Regions from separate parts of the Bradyrhizobium sp. CCBAU 53338 genome, predicted to be linked through region 1. Evidence: predicted binding sites of a transcription regulator. Region 1 holds the regulator's gene; each other region holds the start of a gene.
The links. The regulator PhoB, encoded in region 1, activates phosphate uptake and scavenging genes when phosphate is short. The targets are predictions, from matches to a motif close to TGTCATNNANCTGTCAT.

Region 1 (4,208 bases):
TCCTGCTCAGCGCGCCCTCGATCATCATCGGCCTGTTCATCTACGGCGCGGTGGTGGTGCCGATGCGAGGTTTCTCCGGCATCGCTGGCTGTCTGGCCCTGGCCGTGATCGTGATCCCGGTGGTTCTGCGTACCACCGAGGACATGCTCTTGCTGGTGCCCAACCCGTTGCGCGAGGCCGCCAGTGCGCTCGGTTTGCCGCGCTCGCTGGTGATCAAGAAGATCGCCTACCGCGCGGCGCGCTCCGGCCTGATCACCGGCGTGCTGCTCGCGACCGCGCGCGTTGCGGGTGAGACTGCGCCGCTGCTGTTCACCGCGCTGTCGAACCAGTTCTTCAGCCTGGACCTCACCAAGACGATGGCGAACCTGCCTGTCACCATCAACAACTTCGTGCAGAGCCCCTACGAGTACTGGAAGCAACTCGCCTGGAGCGGCGCCCTGCTGATCACGCTCACCGTGCTTGCCTTGAACATTGGCGCGCGCATTCTTGGCGCCGAGAGGACCGTAAAATGACCGATCTGTCCGTATCCGTGAGTTCCAACGCTCATCTGGCATCGCAGCAGCCGTTGCCGGAGGCCCCGGCCAAGGTGACGGTGCGCAATCTCAACTTCTATTACGGCGAACACCACGCGCTGAAGAACATCAACCTGGCGCTCGGCACCAACCGCGTCACGGCCTTTATCGGGCCGTCGGGCTGCGGCAAGTCGACCCTGCTGCGCATCTTCAACCGGATGTACGACCTTTATCCGGGCCAGCGCGTCACCGGTCAGCTCATGCTCGACCAGACCAACATCCTCGACCCGAAGCTCGATCTCAACCTGCTGCGCGCCCGCGTCGGCATGGTGTTCCAGAAGCCGACGCCGTTCCCGATGACGATCTACGAGAACATCGCCTTCGGCATCCGTCTCTACGAGAAGATCTCGAAGTCCGAGATGGACGGTCGCGTCGAGAAGGCGCTGCGCGGCGGCGCGCTGTGGAACGAGGTCAAGGACAAGCTCAACGCCTCGGGCCTGTCGCTCTCCGGCGGCCAGCAGCAACGCCTCTGCATCGCCCGCACCGTCGCCGTGCGGCCCGAGGTGATCCTGTTCGACGAGCCCTGTTCGGCGCTCGATCCGATCTCGACCGCCAAGGTCGAGGAACTGATCCAGGAACTGTCCGAGAACTACACGATCGCGATCGTCACCCACAACATGCAGCAGGCGGCCCGCGTCTCCGACAAGACCGCCTTCATGTATCTCGGCGAACTGATCGAGTTCGACGACACCAGCAAGATCTTCACGTCGCCGTCCGACCGGCGCACGCAGGATTACATCACCGGCCGGTTCGGCTGAGGAGACGGGACATGGGTTCTGAACATACCGCAAAAGCCTTCGACACCGACCTCCAGGAGCTCACCCGCCTGGTGGCCGAGATGGGCGGCATCGCCGAGCGCATGATCGTCGATTCCGTCGATGCCCTGATCCGCCGCGACGTCGCGCTCGGCCAGCGCGTCGTCACCATCGACGCCGAGCTCGACACGCTGCAGAGGAAAATCGAGGAGCGCGCCGTGCTCACCATCGCACGCCGCCAGCCGATGGCGGTGGACCTGCGCGAGATCGTCGGCGCCATGCGCGTTGCGACCGATCTCGAGCGGATCGGCGACCTCGCCAAGAACATGGGCAAGCGCGTCGCGGCGCTGGAGACGGATTTCCATCCGCTCAAACTGTTCCGCGGCCTCGAGCACATGACCGACCTCGTGCAGCAGCAGGTCAAGTCGGTGCTGGACGCCTATGCCGCGCACGATCTGCCGGCGGCGATGGCGGTGTGGAAGGGCGACGAGGAAGTCGACGCCATCTGCACCTCGCTGTTCCGCGAACTCCTCACCTACATGATGGAGGATCCGCGCAACATCTCGTTCTGCATCCACCTGATGTTCTGCGCCAAGAACATCGAACGGATCGGCGATCATGCCACCAACATTGCCGAGACCGTGTTCTACATGATCGAAGGCCAGGCGATCACCGACAAGCGGCCGAAGGGCGACATGACGACGTTCGCCACGACGGTCCCGAACACCTGATCAGGCAAGGAGCGACCAGACCATGGGCGCACGCATTATGGTGGTCGAGGACGAGGAAGCTCTCACCGAGCTTCTCCGCTACAACCTCGAAGGCGACGGCTATGACGTCGAGACGGTGATGCGCGGCGACGACGCCGACACCCGCCTCAAGGAGCATATCCCCGATTTGATTGTGCTCGACTGGATGCTGCCGGGGCTGTCGGGCATCGAGCTGTGCCGCCGCTTGCGGACGCGGTCCGACACCAAGCAGCTGCCGATCATCATGCTCACTGCGCGCGGCGAGGAGAGCGAACGGGTGCGGGGCCTTGCGACCGGCGCCGACGATTACATCGTCAAGCCGTTCTCGGTGCCCGAGCTGCTGGCGCGCGTGAAGGGGCTGCTGCGGCGCGCCAGCCCGGAGCGGCTCGCGACCGTGCTTGCTTTCGGCGACATCGAGCTCGACCGCGAAAAGCGCCGCGTGGCGCGCTCGGGCCGGCCGATCGATCTCGGCCCGACCGAATACCGTCTGCTCGAGTTCTTCCTGGAGCATCCCGGCCGCGTGTTCTCGCGCGAGCAGCTGCTCGACAGCGTCTGGGGCCGCGACATCTATATCGACGAGCGCACCGTCGACGTGCATATCGGCCGCCTGCGCAAGCTGCTCAATCTCGGCCGCGAGCAGGACCCGATCCGCACCGTCCGCGGCGCGGGCTACGCGCTCGACGATCGCTTCGCGAAGGCCGAGCAGGCCTCCGGCTAGCTACCTAGCTGCCCGCAAGCAAAACAAAAAAAGCGCGCTCGGTGGCGCGCTTTTCTTTTTCGCCCCGGCCGGTGCCGGGACGATGTCGGTCTCAAGCTGTACTCAGCGCGTGCCGGGCTTGGCCGGTGCGCGGCGGCGATCGGCTGCCGGCTGATACGCAACGCGCGAGTGCTGGGCGCAGTAGGGCAGGCCGGACAGGGCCTTGCCGCCGCAGAAGAAGAAATCCGGGCTCGAGGGATCGCCCACCGGCCAGTGGCAGGTGGCTTCGTTCAGCTCGAGCAACGAGAGCCGCTGGCTCATCGGCACCACGTTGTCGTAGGTAACGGGTTCGGCCTCGACCTCGACCTCGAAGGCCTGCGCCAGTGCGGTGTTGCCGCGCGCGATCGGCCTGCTCACCCGCATCATGTGCTGCGCAGGACGTGCCTTGCGTGGCCGCGGAGCCGCTGACGAGGGGCTCTTGGCGCGGCCGGACAGGCCGAGCCTGTGCACCTTTCCGATCACGGCGTTACGGGTGACATTCCCAAGCTCGGCGGCGATCTGGCTGGCCGAAAGTCCGGCCTCCCAGAGCTTTTTCAGCTGCTCGACGCGATCGTCGGACCAGGTCAAAACCGTCATTGCACCCTTTCCTTCGCCGCGCGCCCGCCATCCTGGGGCCGCACAACGAATGCCTAAGCCTCGAAAAACCCGTGCCGCCGGAATCCCTTAAGGCTCGCCGGGCGCGCGAAGTGCGCCCGAACGTTTACGCCGGTACATGAGGACTCTTGGGATCAGAACCGCTGCACGAGATGTCGTATCTGACAAGCCAAACGCTACAATATGGCGTGACTCGCGCGCAAGAGTCCGCCGACTCGCTTCCACATGTTCCGTGGCGAAAATCCTGCAAAATCGTCACCGCAAGACTACGGATTCGGCGTTTCGCGAGGCTTTCCGGGCGGCATTGACACCCGGATCACCAGGCCTAAAATGGCCGTGCGTGCCGCCCTTAAAAGGCGGCACGTTTCGTTTTCCGGGCCGGTCAATGGTGCGTTGCGCAATGCACGCGTCGGCCGTCCGCAACAATCAAGTGATCGTCATGACCAACAGCGCAGCGCCGCATTTGCTCCCCGTTTTTGCCAGGGCCGACATCGGTTTTGAGCGCGGTGAAGGCGTCTGGTTGATCGCAACCAATGGCGATCGCTATCTCGATTTCACCTCGGGCGTCGCCGTGAACGCGCTCGGCCATGCCCATCCTGCGCTCGTCAAGGCGTTGCAGGAGCAGGCGACCAAGCTCTGGCACATGTCCAATCTGTTCCAGAGCCCGGATGGCGAGAAGCTCGCCGCGCGCCTGTGCAACGAGAGCTTTGCGGACTTCGTCTTCTTCTGCAATTCCGGCGCCGAGGCGCTGGAGGGCGTGATCAAGCTGGTTCGCCATCAT
Region 2 (4,208 bases), 390 kb from region 1:
GAACGTCGCCATCCGGAACGGGAAGTTGAAGAACACGATGGCATAGGCCGAGATGATCGAGATCGCGATCTTTCCGACCGCGATGCCGACCGCCATGATGAAGCTCGACACCAGCATGCTGCCGACCGGCTCGCGCGTGGTCCTGCCGGTGCCGGACATGATGGTGTTCCAGTAGGTCTCCAGCCCGTGGCTGCCCGGATAGAGCGGCATCTGGCCGTTGGCGATGACGGTGTTGTCGTGGGTGGAGGCGATGATCGCGAGATAGACCGGGAACGCGACCACGATCACGCCGGCGATCAGCACCAGGTGCGGCAACAGATTTCCAAATCGTCGATGCTCGACCATTGTCAGTAATGGACCTTCTTTTCGACGTAGCGGAACTGGATCGCGGTCAACGCGATGACGATGATCATCAGGATCACGGATTGCGCGGCCGAGCCGCCGAGGTCGGAGCCGGCCTTGCCGTCCAGGAAAACCTTGTAGACGAGCGTCGAGGTGGAGCCGTTCGGGCCGCCTTCGGTCGCGGTATCGATGATGCCGAGCGTGTTGAAGAAGGCGTAGGTGATGTTGACGACGATCAGGAAGAACGTCGTCGGCGACAGCAGCGGGAACACGATGGTCCAGAACCGCCGCATCGGCCGCGCGCCGTCGATCGCGGCGGCCTCGATCACGCTCTTGGGGATCGACTGCAGGCCGGCGAGAAAGAACAGGAAATTGTAGCTGATCTGGTTCCAGACGGCGACGATGACGATGAGGATCATGGCATGCGTGCCGTTGAGCACCGGATTCCAGTCGATGCCGTTACGCTGCAGGGCGCGCGCGATCATGCCGAGCCCGGGCTGGAACATGAAGATGAACAGCACGCTCGCGACCGCAGGCGCGACTGCGTAGGGAATGATGAGAAAGGTGCGATAGATCTGCACGCCCGCAATGTTGCGGTTCGCCATCACGGCGAGCAGGAGGCCGATCGCAAGCGAGAAGAACACGACCAGCAGCGAGAACAGGAACGTGGTGCCGACCGCGTGATAGTATTCGGGCGTCTTCAGCAGGTTGACGTAGTTCTCGAACCAGACGAACTCGGTCGAGAGCCCGAAGGCATCCTGCACCAGGAAGGATTGCCAGAGGGCCTGCGCGGCCGGCCAGTAGAAGAAGATCAGGGAGATTGCAAGCTGCGGGAACACCAGGAGACAGGCCAGCAGCCTGCCTGAGAATATCGCCCGGTTCTCCATGAAGCCCCCGCCTCACCCTGTGAAAGTCGTGGCTGCGGACCGTCCGCAGCCACGATTGATGCGATCTTACTTGGTCGCGGTCCGCTCGAACTGACGCAGCATCTGGTTGCCGCGCGAGACCGCGGCGTCGAGCGCTTCCTTGGCCGATTTCTTGCCGGCGAGCGCCGCCTCGATCTCCTCGGACCAGACGTCGCGCATCTGCACCATACCGCCGAAACGCAGGCCGCGCGAGTTCTCGGTCGGCGGCTTGTTGGTGAGCTCCTTCAACGGCACTTCCAGGATCGGGTTCTTCTCGTAGAAGCCCGAGGCCTTGGTCTTGTCGTAGGCCGCCTTGGTGATCGGCAGATAGCCGGAGACCTCGTGCAGATAGACCTGACGATCGGTGTCGGACAGGAAGGTGAAGAACTTGGCGATGCCCTTGTACTCTTCCTTCGACTTGCCGCCCATCACCCAGAGCGAGGCGCCGCCGATGATGGAGTTCTGGGGCGCATCCTTTGCGTCCGGGAAATACGGCATCGGAACGGCCGTATAGTTGAACTTCGCGTTCGCCTTGACGTTCGGATAGAAGGCCGACGACGTCATGTAGAGCGGGCATTCGCCCGAAGTGAAGCGGCCTTCGCCGGTATTGGTGCGGCCCGAATAGTCGTAGCTCTTGTCTTTCTGGAGCTCGACGAGGTTTTCGAGCAGCTTGGTCTCGAGCGGGTTGTTGAATTCCAGCACGGTGTCGAAGCCGTCGAGGCCGTTGGCCTTGGTGCCGATCGGAATGTTGTGCCAGGCCGAGAACTGCTCGATCAGGCCCCAAGTGATCCAGCTCGAGGAGAAGCCGCAAGTCGGGCTCGTCGCATGCAGCTTCTTGGCGTCGGCGAACACCTCGGGCCAGGTCTTCGGCGGCGCGTCGATGCCGGCCTTCTTCAGTGCGTCGAGATTGGCCCACATCACCATGCTCGACGAGTTGAACGGGAACGAGAGCATCTCGCCCTTTGCGGTCGAGTAGTAACCCGTGATGGCCGGCAGATAGGACTGCGGGTCGAACTTCTCGCCTTGCTCCTTCATGAGGTCGGAGACCGGCTTGATGGCGCCCTTGGCGGCCATCATGGTCGCGGTGCCGACCTCGAACACCTGCATGATGCCCGGTGCGTTGCCGGCGCGGAACGCCGCGATGCCCGCGTTCAGCGTGTCGGCATAGCTGCCCTTGAAGGTCGGAACGATCTTGTAATCGCTCTGAGACGCGTTGAAATCGTTGGCAAGCTTGACCACGACGTCGTTGTTCGGGCCTGTCATCGCGTGCCACCACTGGATCTCAGTCGCGGCCAGTGCCGGCGAAGCCGTCATGCCAACCGTGACGGCGAACGCGGTCGCCGCTCCAAAATGTCGAAGAGCCATCAAGTAACCTCCCTTGGCCGTCCATTGGCCGTCAAAAACGAAGCGCTTGCGCTAGCAGCGCCGTATGACGTTCACATGACTGTGTAAGCGGCCGAAACGAAAGCAGCAAGCGCGGCCAAAAGGGAAGTCGTCAAATAGGCGAAGGCGTGCCGGGCAACCTTCGCCGTTCGCGCTGCACATGCGTGCCCGCGCCGCACTGCGGCATTTGGTTGGGTGAGGAGGCCGGGCCCTAGACTAGCGCTTGCGCTGGGGTCCGCAGACCACGCCCGTCTCGACCATCGCGTCGATTTCCGCCTTCGAGTAGCCGAACTCGCCGAGCACCTCCTGGGCGTGCTGGCTGAACTTCGGCGGCAGGCGGCGCAGGCTCGGCTTGCTCCGATCGAGCCGGATCGGCGAGGCCACGCCCTTGTACCAGTCCTTCTCAATGACATCGCCGCGGGCGATCGTGTGCGGATTGGTCAATGCCTGATCGATTTTCTGCACGGGACCTGCGGGCAGGCCAGCCGCGAGCAGGCGATTGCACAGCGGCTCGGCCTCGTGCTGGCTGAACACCGCGGCAAGCTCGGCGCGCAGCGCTTCGCGATTGGCGATGCGGTCCTTGTTGCGGGCGAAGCGCGGATCGGTGCCGAGTTCGGGTTTGCCGATCTCCTTGGCGAGCTTACGGAAGGTGCCGTCGTTGCCGACGCCGATGAAGATGTTGTCGGTCTTGGTCGGGAAGATCGCATAGGGCACGAGGTTCGGATGCTCGTTGCCGGTCAGGCTCGGCGGCTTGCCATGCATGAAGTAATTCGCGGTGTGCGGATGCATGATGGCAAGGCCGGTCTCGTAGAGCGTCGTCTCAAGGAACTGGCCCTTGCCCGAGCGCTGCCGCTCGGAGAGCGCCATCAGGATGCCGATTGCCGCATAAAGACCGGTGGTGATGTCCACCAGCGGCACGCCGATCCGCATCGGCCCGCTCTCGACCGAGCCGGTCGCGGCGATCATGCCGGTCATGGCCTGGATGATGGCGTCATAGCCGGGATTGCCGCCGCGCGGCCCGTCGGCCCCGAAGCCGCAAATCCGGCAATGCACGAGGCGCGGAAATTTTTGGGCAAGCACGTCGTTGCCGATGCCCCATTTCTCCAGCGTGCCCGGCTTGAAATTCTCGATCAGGACGTCCGCCGTCTCCAGCATCTTGAGCAGCACGATGCGGCCGCCCTCGGAGGCGAGGTCGAGGCCGATCGAGCGCTTGTTGCGGTTGATGCCGATGAAATAGGCGGCGTCGTCGTCGTGAAAGGGAGGGCCCCAGTCGCGCACCTCGTCGCCCGCGGGCGGCTCGACCTTGATCACGTCGGCGCCATGGTCGGCGAGGATCTGGGTGCAGTAGGGACCGCCGAGCACGCGCGTGAGGTCGACGACGCGCAGTCCGCTCATTGCGCCCAAGACGGCTTCAGTCATGCCTTCGCTTCCCCTGTGTCGATGTTGATCACAGGCCTAGCGAGGTTCGTGGATGCCAGCAATGGCTTGTCGCGTTGGGGGCTTATGCGTCGTCGCGGCAATGCCGCAGCGCGGGAATTCAAACGGAAGAGGCTGGCCCGAGGGGATCTCGGGCCAGCC
Region 3 (4,208 bases), 2.9 Mb from region 1:
TTGCGAGGGCCTCGAGCAGGACCAGGCCGAACGTGTCGGTCCTGCTCGGAAACACGAAGACGTCGGCTGCCGCATAGATGTCGGCCAGCTCCTCGCCGTGCTTTTCCCCAAGGAAGAGCGCGTCGGGATAGGCCTCCTCCAGTGCGTTGCGCGCCGGACCGTCGCCGACGATCACCTTGGTGCCGGGCAGATCGAGGTCGAGGAACGCTTCGAGATTCTTCTCAACCGCGACGCGGCCGACCGAGAGGAACACCGGGGCCGGCAGGCAGAGGTCGACGGCGCGAGGATGGAACAGGTGCGTATCGACGCCGCGCGGCCACAGCACGACATTGTCGAAACCGCGCTCGCCGAGTTCCTGGGCCAGCGCCGGCGTCGCCGCCATCACGGCCCGGCTCGGGCTGTGGAGGCGGCGCAGCGCCCGCCAGATCAGGGAGCCCGGAACCGGCACGCGGGCGCGGACATATTCGGGAAAACGGCTGTGGAAGCTGGTCGTGAACGGCAGCTTGCGCTGACGGCAATAGCGGCGGACCATCAGGCCGATCGGCCCTTCCGTCGCGATGTGGATGCTGTCGGGCCGCGCTTCCGCGATCAGTTTTGCGATACGCGCCGGGCGCGGCATGGCAAGCCGCACGTCGCGATAGCTCGGCATCGCGAAGGTGCGGAACGATTGCGGCGTGAGGAACGAGAACTCGACGTCGAGCGTCTTGGCGGCGTCGGCGAGCTTGGTCAGCGTCCGAACCACACCGTTGACTTGCGGGTGCCAGGCGTCGGTCGCGACCAGGATGCGCATCAAGCGGCTCTCGTCAGGCAGCTCTTGCCGCCACCTGCGGCACTTCCGCCGGCTTCCGCAGATGGTCGGCCCACGTGATGATCTCGAAACGACCGTCATCATGCTCGACGAGCGCGGTGCAGCTCTCGACCCAGTCGCCGCAGTTCATGTAGCGGATGCCGTTCTCGTCGCGGATCACGGCGTAATGGATGTGGCCGCAGATCACGCCGTCGGCGTCGTGGCGCCGGGCTTCGGCGGAGAGCGCCTGCTCGAACGCGCCGATATAGTTCACCGCATTCTTGACCTTCTGCTTGGCCCATTGCGACAGCGACCAATAGGGCACGCCGAACAGGCGTCGGAAGAAGTTGACGAAGCGGTTCATCTGGATCGCGAAGTCGTAGGCCTTGTCGCCGAGATGGGCGAGCCAGCGCGCGTTCTGCACCACGAGGTCGAAGATGTCGCCGTGAATGACGAGGTAGCGCTTGCCGTCCGCGCCGATGTGCACGGTGTTCTCGACGACGTCGATGCCGCCGAAATGCGTGCCGTAATAGTTGCGCAGGAACTCGTCGTGATTGCCGGGCACGTAGATGACCTTGGCGCCCTTGCGCGCCTTGCGCAGCAGCTTCTGCACCAGGTCGTTGTGCGATTGCGGCCAGTGCCAGCTCGATTTCAGCGCCCAACCATCGACGATGTCGCCGACGAGGTAGATCGTGTCGGCATCGTGGTAGCGCAGGAAGTCCAGCAAAAGGTCGGCTTGCGAGCCGCGGGCTCCGAGATGGACATCGGATATGAACAACGTGCGAAAGCGCCGCTCCGGGCTCTCGTCACTCACATCGTAACTTCCCATGCGACAGCCTGTAACAATGTCCCGTGACAGGGGGATGACGATTGAACCGATGAGGCACCCTTGGATACGAATCGGGACCTTGCCTCGACCTCCCCGCGAATATCAGCCGCATGCGACAATCAGGCGACATGGCGCCCCAATGGTTCTCCGCAAAATGCCGGGACCCCAAGGAGATGCTGGTTAACTGTGGATCGGGAAGCCGGCGTCAGTAGAACTTGTGGAAATGATGGATCGGCCCGTGGCCGTGACCGACGCTGAAGCGGTCGGCGGCCGCGATGGCCGCGCTGATCCAGCTCTTGGCATGGCGCACGGCCGTCTCGAGATCCTCGCCCTTGGCAAGCCCCGCCGCAACGGCTGACGACAGCGAGCAGCCGGTGCCGTGGGTGTTGCGCGTGGCAACACGCGGCGCGGGGAGCGCGATCGTTTTGTCAGCGCTGACGAGATAGTCGATACTCTGCGCACCCTCGCCGTGGCCACCCTTGATCAGGACCGCGCGGCAGCCGAGCCCGAGCAGGCGGCGCCCCTGGCTTTCGATCTCGGCCTCGCTTCGTGCGACCTGCTCGTCGAGCAGTGCGGCCGCCTCCGGCAGATTGGGCGTGATCACCGATGCAAGCCGCATCAGCTTCGTGCGCAAGGCTTCGACGGCCTCCGCGGCCAGCAGCCGGTCGCCGGAGGTTGCGACCATCACCGGATCGAGCACGATATGGCCCGGCTTCCAGCGTGACAGCGCGGCAGCAATCGCATCGATGCTGCCGGCCTGCGCCACCATGCCGATCTTCACCGCACCGACATCGAGATCGGAAAACACCGCATCGATCTGCGCGGTGACGAAATCGGCGGGCACCGCGTGAATGCCGGTGACGCCTTTGGTGTTCTGCGCCGTCAGCGCCGTGATCGCGGACGCGCCGTAGACCCCGAGCGCGGCAAAGGTCTTCAGGTCGGCCTGAATGCCGGCGCCGCCGCTCGAATCGGAACCGGCGACGGTGAGCGCCACGGGCGTGGTCATCGCAGGAAACGCTTGCTCGAAAAGGACATGGCCATGGCCCGTCCTAGCGCGTCGGCGGAGCCCCAGCAAGCCGCCGAATCAGGCCAAGCGCGAGCTGCACGGCATTGTCGTCCCGCAAGCGGGCATATCCTGCGAAAATAAGAGCACGGCATCACCCGGCCTTGGCGACCAAGCGTGCGAATGACACGGTAGTCAGTGGATTCGTCCAGCGACGCAAATTGCCGGCCCTCGGCCTGCAACCCTCCGGGGAAGAGATCATGTGGGCATATTTCGAACGTATCCTCGACTCCTCGATGTTCTCACCGCACGGCATCTGCCTGCTGTGGGAACCCGAGCTGATCTGGCTCCACGTCGTCTCCGACGCTTGCATCGCCGCGGCGTATTTCTCGATTCCTTTCGCGCTCGCGATCCTCGTCACCAAGCGGCGTGACCTCAAGTTCGGCTGGGTGTTCTGGGCGTTCGCGGTCTTCATCACGGCCTGCGGCCTCACCCATGTCCTGTCGATCTATACGCTCTGGGTACCGGTCTACGGCATCGAGGGCCTGGTCAAGGCGGCGACCGCGATCGCCTCGATCTTCACCGCGGTCGCGCTCTGGCCGCTGCTGCCCAAGATCCTGGCGATCCCCTCTCCCTTCGAGCTGCAAAAGGTGCAGGCCGCGCTCGAGGAGGAGGAGACCAAGCGCCGCGATGCGACGCAGCTGCTGAAACAGGTGGGAGAGGCGCAGCGCGCGATGCGCGAGAGCGTGGCGCGCCTCACCGCCGTCGTCGAGACTGCGGTCGACGGCGTCATTCTGTTCGATGCGCAGGCCCGCATTCTCCTGTTCAATCCAGCCTGCGAACGGCTGTTCGGCTATCGCGCCGAGGAGGTCATGAATCTCGACATCGGCATGCTGATGTCCGACGGAGGGAAGCGTTCATCCACCGCTCATGCTCAGCGTTTCGCGACGGGGGAAACCGTCGGCCTGCGCAAGGACGGGTCACACTTTCCGATGGATCTGTCGGTGGGCCAGGCGTGGCAGGACGGCGAGCTGATCTATGTCGGCATCATCCATGATCTGACCGCGCGCAAGCTGACCGAGCAGCAGCTCCAGCAGGCGCAGAAGATGGAGACGGTCGGCCAGCTCTCCGGCGGCATCGCGCACGACTTCAACAACCTGCTGACCGTCATCATCGGCAACGCCGAGCATCTCAGCGAGCAGCTCAAGGCCCGGCCGGATTTGCGCCAGTTCGCCGACGACATCTGCCAGTCCGGCGAACGCGGCGCGGAGCTGACGCAGCGGCTGCTCGCCTTCAGCCGCCGCCAGCTGCTGCGGCCGCAGACGATCGATTGCACCGAGCTGATCTTGTCCATGCTCAAGCTGTTCAAGCGCACCCTGCGCGAGAACATCGAGATCGGCACCGCTTTCGGGCCCGGCACGATCCGGGCCTTTGCCGACCGCTCCCAGCTCGAATCCGCCGTGCTGAACCTGGCGCTGAATGCGCAGGATGCCATGCCGTCAGGAGGGCATCTGACGCTGAGCACCGAGCTCGCCGCGATCGACGAGGACTACCGCGCCCTGCACCCGGAGGTGGCCTCCGGCGCCTAT
Region 4 (4,208 bases), 1.5 Mb from region 1:
ATCACCTTGAAGCCGGCCGCCTTGGCGCCCTTGGCGAAGCTGAACAGCCGGTCGGGGGTGCGGTGGGCCGAGACGATGCGAGTCTCGGAGGCGACACCGAGGACTGCGAGCGTGTCGGCGGCGTGCCGCATCGTCTCCCAGTCCGACTGGCTTCCCATGATGATGGCGATCGGCGCGGTCATGACGTCAATTGTGCTCGGAAAACAGAAAGATAGGCCAGATTAACGGTTCCGGCCGGCGGCTCGCAAGGCGGTGGCAAGGAGAAGGGAATGCACTATCCTGTCTTGGTGAATCCCCGCAAGCCTTCATTGAGCAGGATGCCCATGAAGAAACCAAAAAGGGCGACCGCTGCGAAGGCCAAAAAGGGCCGGAAAACCCGCGGGAGCCGAACCAGAACTGCACCCAAGCGGGCGACGGCGCCGCGCCGCGGGTCCCGTGCCGGTGCTGCCAAGGAAACTGGCAAGACGACCGGTAAGTCGACTGGCAAGGCAACTAGCAAGGACACCAGCAGAGCGACCCTCCGCGACCTGCGGACCAGGCTCGCGCAAGCGCTGCGGCGCGTCGCCGAGCTCGAGGCTGCGGCCGACACCGATTTCCTGCTGGGCATTCCCAACCGGCGCGGCTTCGAGCGCGAGCTCCAGCGCGCCATCGCCTACATGAAGCGCTACCGCGCCAGCGGCGCACTGATCGTGCTCGACGTCGATCGCCTGAAACCGATCAACGATTCCTTCGGCCATGCCGCCGGTGACGAGGTGCTGAAGGCGATCGCGAACACGCTGACGCGGCAGATCCGCGCTTCCGACGTGGTCGGACGTCTCGGCGGCGACGAGTTCGCCTTGCTGCTGTGGAATCTCAGCGAGACCGATGCCAAGGCGAAGGCTGTCATCTTCGAGCAGGCGATCGACGATCTGTCTTTCACCTTTCGCGGCCAGCTTGTGGCCGCGGGCGCCTCTGCCGGCGTCGCGCTGCTCGGCGCGCAGTCCGACGCTGCCCGCGCGCTGGAGGAGGCCGATGCCGCCATGTATGTGCGCAAAGCGCAGCGGCGGCACGAGCCGCGGATCAGGCTTGTGAGCAGCTGATTTTACAGTGTCGCGAGATCTTCCGGCACATTGCCGAATTTACGCAGCAGCGTGGCATCACCGAATTCACCGGTCATGGGATCGCCGCTGCGGCTGAATGCGATTGCGCCGATATGTCCGGCGCCGCGCGCCAATGCCTCGGCGCGTCGCAACGCGGCCGTCGAGCTCTGGCATTCCTCAGCCGTGCCCGCGACAGGCGATCCGTCGGCATCGATCAGGAAGGGCATTGCAACGTAGTAGGTCACGTCAGACATGGCGTTGCTCCAACGGTGAGTTCAGGCAGCGCTACTCCTGCTGCGTGAGGTCTCGGGAATGCAGCCGGCCGAAATCGCCGCCTGCAATTCCTCCAGCTCGGCTTCCAGGTATTCGTTGGCCATGATCAGCGCCTTGATCGTGCTGCGCAGGTTGCCGTCGCACATCGCGATCGCCTGGTCGCAGGCCTGTTCATAATGGCTGTTGTCGAGAAGGGCGGGGACTGACATCGGCGGTGTCCTTGCGGGTTGTCCTTGGGCGTTTGCTTTGGGCGGTTCCTGGGGTGTCCGGGCGGTATTTATGTTCTCTTTTTGTTCTTTTCGAGTCAAGCGGATTCATCGCGGCAATCCACGGCCGCTCACAGCTCAGGCAATGATGTCGGGCGTGATCTGGTCTTCGATGAAGGCGATACGGTCGCGCAACAATAGCTTGCGCTTCTTCAACCGCTGTAACCGCAAAAGGTCGGGAGCGGGCGATTGATGCAGTGCATCGATCGCCGCATCGAGATCTCGGTGTTCCTGCTGCAACCGGGTGAGCTCGGCTTCGAGCTCACGCTCGTCTTCATGGGTCATGTCTGCGGTGGCCGAAAACCGATGGGCTTGAGATCAAGGCTGTGGACGCCCTGTGGAAATTATCGCCCTTGCGCGGCGTGACCGCAAGCGATCTGCGACCGTCACGCACCGCTCTCTCGCAAGATATTTCGACGATTCGCAAGCGCGCCGCATAAGCGCATTGATATCATGGATTTTTCGCCGCGCGGTTCCGTACTCACGCTTCATTACATATGAATTTTCAAAAATGACGATGCGACGACGGATACCCATCGACAGAACGAATCGGTGATGTACACTTCCGCGTCCGGATCGAATCCAAGGGTCACCCCTACCGAGGAGGTTTCGAATGACAATTCAGGCACATCTGGTTGAATTGGAACGGAAGCACAAAATTCTCGAAAACGAATTGCACGAAGCTCTCGTGCACCTTTCAACAGACGACCTGCAAATTGTTGAGTTGAAGCGCCGCAAGTTACTGGTCAAGGACCAGATCGAACGACTGAAGCAGTCCGGCGACACGCTTCACTAGTAGCCCCCGTAACAGCGTCAGGTTTGATCGTATCCTTTCAGGCAGGGACGGGAGCCTTCGCGCTTGTCCCTGCTGTAAGGTGCGCATTGCGCGAGCATCTTCGCGCGGTGATCAGATCTCTGCGAGCTCCGCGACGTGGTCCGCGATCGCGAGCGACGATGTCAGTCCCGGCGATTCGATGCCGAACAGATTGACCAGCCCTGCAACGCCGTGGTCGCGCGGACCCTGCATCAGAAAATCCTGCGTCGCCACCGCCGGCGGCACGATCTTCGGGCGGATGCCGGAATAGCTCGGCATCAGCGCGCCATCGGGCAGCGTCGGCCAGTATTTGCGGATCGCCGGATAGAAGCGTTCGGCGCGCGACGGATCGACTTCGTAATCGATGGTCTCGATCCATTCGACGTCGGGGCCGAAGCGCGCCTGTCCTGTCATGTCCAGCGTCAGATGCACCCCTAACCCGCCGGGCTCGGGCACCGGATAGATCAGGCGCGAGAACGGCGCGCGCGCGTTGCAGCTGAAATAATTGCCCTTGGCGAGATAGGCCGGCGGAATCCGGTCGACAGGCATACCGTCGATGTGACGCGCCACGGTCGTCGCCGAAAGTCCGGCGGCGTTGACGAGCAGGTCGCATTGCAGGGTCATCGGGGCTTCGCCGCCGGCTTCGATCTCGATCACGCCGGCCTCCGCCTTGGCGCGGATCAGCGGCGTGTGAAACGCAAAGGCCGCGCCTGCATCTTCAGCCTCGCCGCGCAGCGAGAGCATATAGGCATGGCTGTCGATGATGCCCGTTGACGGCGACAGCAGTGCCGCGTCGCAGGCCAGCGCCGGCTCCAGTGCGCGTGCGGCCTCGCCGGAGAGCAATTGCATGTCGAGCACGCCATTGGCCTCGGCATGCGCCTTGATCGATTGCAGCTTCTCGGTTTCCTTCGCACTGGTCGCGACGATCAGCTTGCCGCAGTTCTTGTGCGGGATGCCGCGCTCGCCGCAATAGCGATACAGCGCCTGCTTGCCGCTGACGCACATCCGCGCCATCCAGCTTCCGGCGCGGTAGTAGATCCCGGCATGGATCACCTCGCTGTTGCGCGAGGAGGTGACGGTGCCGATGGCTTCGGCTTCCTCGAGCACGATCACCTCGCGCCCCGCCTGTGCCAGCTTCCTTGCCACCGCGAGCCCGACCACGCCGGCCCCGATGACGACGCAGTCGACCCTATCCATGGCTACGCAGAGGTCCCGTTGAAGCTGCCGATGGCGCCGGTTTGCCTGGAAAACGCGCCGCGCGGGCGTTTTCCGTTAAGGAAGCATTTATCATGTCAGGGCAATTGCCGTATTTCGCGTCACATTTTTTCTGTTGGGCGTACAGGCGTTTACCCGATCCAAACCCGTGAAGCCAGACAATCCGCAGTTGAAATTGCGGGTGGCGGATGGCCGAGAAAAACTGGCAGGAAGGCAGCATGCTTCCGATTGCTGTGCAGGCCGTCGTGTGCCTGACCAGCGCGGTCGCGCCTTCGCGTGCCTATGCCGGAAGCTTCGATCCGCCGACCTTTCTGGCCAATCTCGACCCCAATCTGATCTGGGAAGCTCTCATCGGGGGCATCGTCGTCTGCGCGTTTCTGGCTGCTATCGCGCTGTGGATCCATTCTGCCCTGCGCCGAAGCAAGCGTTCGCAGCTGCGGCGAAACGCCTTCGTCTCCTCCGCCATGAACAATCTCAACCAGGGCGTGGTGATGACGGATGCGCAGCGGCGCGTCATCTTCTGCAACGACCGCTATCTTGACATCTACGGCCTGGCGCGTT

Region 2: the regulator PhoB is predicted to act here: its motif matches at 2,677-2,693, upstream of ugpB (sn-glycerol-3-phosphate ABC transporter substrate-binding protein UgpB).
Region 3: the regulator PhoB is predicted to act here: its motif matches at 1,640-1,656, upstream of XH90_RS12350 (UDP-2,3-diacylglucosamine diphosphatase).
Region 4: the regulator PhoB is predicted to act here: its motif matches at 2,130-2,146, upstream of XH90_RS05955 (YdcH family protein).

What each region holds. Positions count from the first base shown of each region.
Region 1 covers NZ_CP030048.1:7,022,292-7,026,499, reverse strand. Annotated here, with positions in the region: gene pstA (phosphate ABC transporter permease PstA) at 1-512, shown strand, start outside; gene pstB (phosphate ABC transporter ATP-binding protein PstB) at 509-1,330, shown strand; gene phoU (phosphate signaling complex protein PhoU) at 1,342-2,058, shown strand; gene phoB (phosphate regulon transcriptional regulator PhoB) at 2,081-2,794, shown strand; gene XH90_RS33070 (GcrA family cell cycle regulator) at 2,897-3,409, opposite strand; gene XH90_RS33065 (aspartate aminotransferase family protein) at 3,867-4,208, shown strand, end outside.
Region 2 covers NZ_CP030048.1:110,196-114,403, reverse strand. Annotated here, with positions in the region: gene ugpE (sn-glycerol-3-phosphate ABC transporter permease UgpE) at 1-345, opposite strand, end outside; gene ugpA (sn-glycerol-3-phosphate ABC transporter permease UgpA) at 348-1,229, opposite strand; gene ugpB (sn-glycerol-3-phosphate ABC transporter substrate-binding protein UgpB) at 1,296-2,612, opposite strand; gene XH90_RS00500 (CaiB/BaiF CoA-transferase family protein) at 2,847-4,049, opposite strand.
Region 3 covers NZ_CP030048.1:2,625,590-2,629,797, reverse strand. Annotated here, with positions in the region: gene XH90_RS12355 (glycosyltransferase family 1 protein) at 1-790, opposite strand, end outside; gene XH90_RS12350 (UDP-2,3-diacylglucosamine diphosphatase) at 804-1,616, opposite strand; gene thiD (bifunctional hydroxymethylpyrimidine kinase/phosphomethylpyrimidine kinase) at 1,822-2,622, opposite strand; gene XH90_RS12340 (PAS domain S-box protein) at 2,880-4,208, shown strand, end outside.
Region 4 covers NZ_CP030048.1:1,225,447-1,229,654, forward strand. Annotated here, with positions in the region: gene purE (5-(carboxyamino)imidazole ribonucleotide mutase) at 1-182, opposite strand, end outside; gene XH90_RS05935 (GGDEF domain-containing protein) at 324-1,079, shown strand; gene XH90_RS05940 (hypothetical protein) at 1,082-1,333, opposite strand; gene XH90_RS05945 (hypothetical protein) at 1,355-1,561, opposite strand; gene XH90_RS05950 (YdcH family protein) at 1,697-1,903, opposite strand; gene XH90_RS05955 (YdcH family protein) at 2,232-2,414, shown strand; gene XH90_RS05960 (NAD(P)/FAD-dependent oxidoreductase) at 2,526-3,629, opposite strand; gene XH90_RS05965 (EAL domain-containing protein) at 3,836-4,208, shown strand, end outside.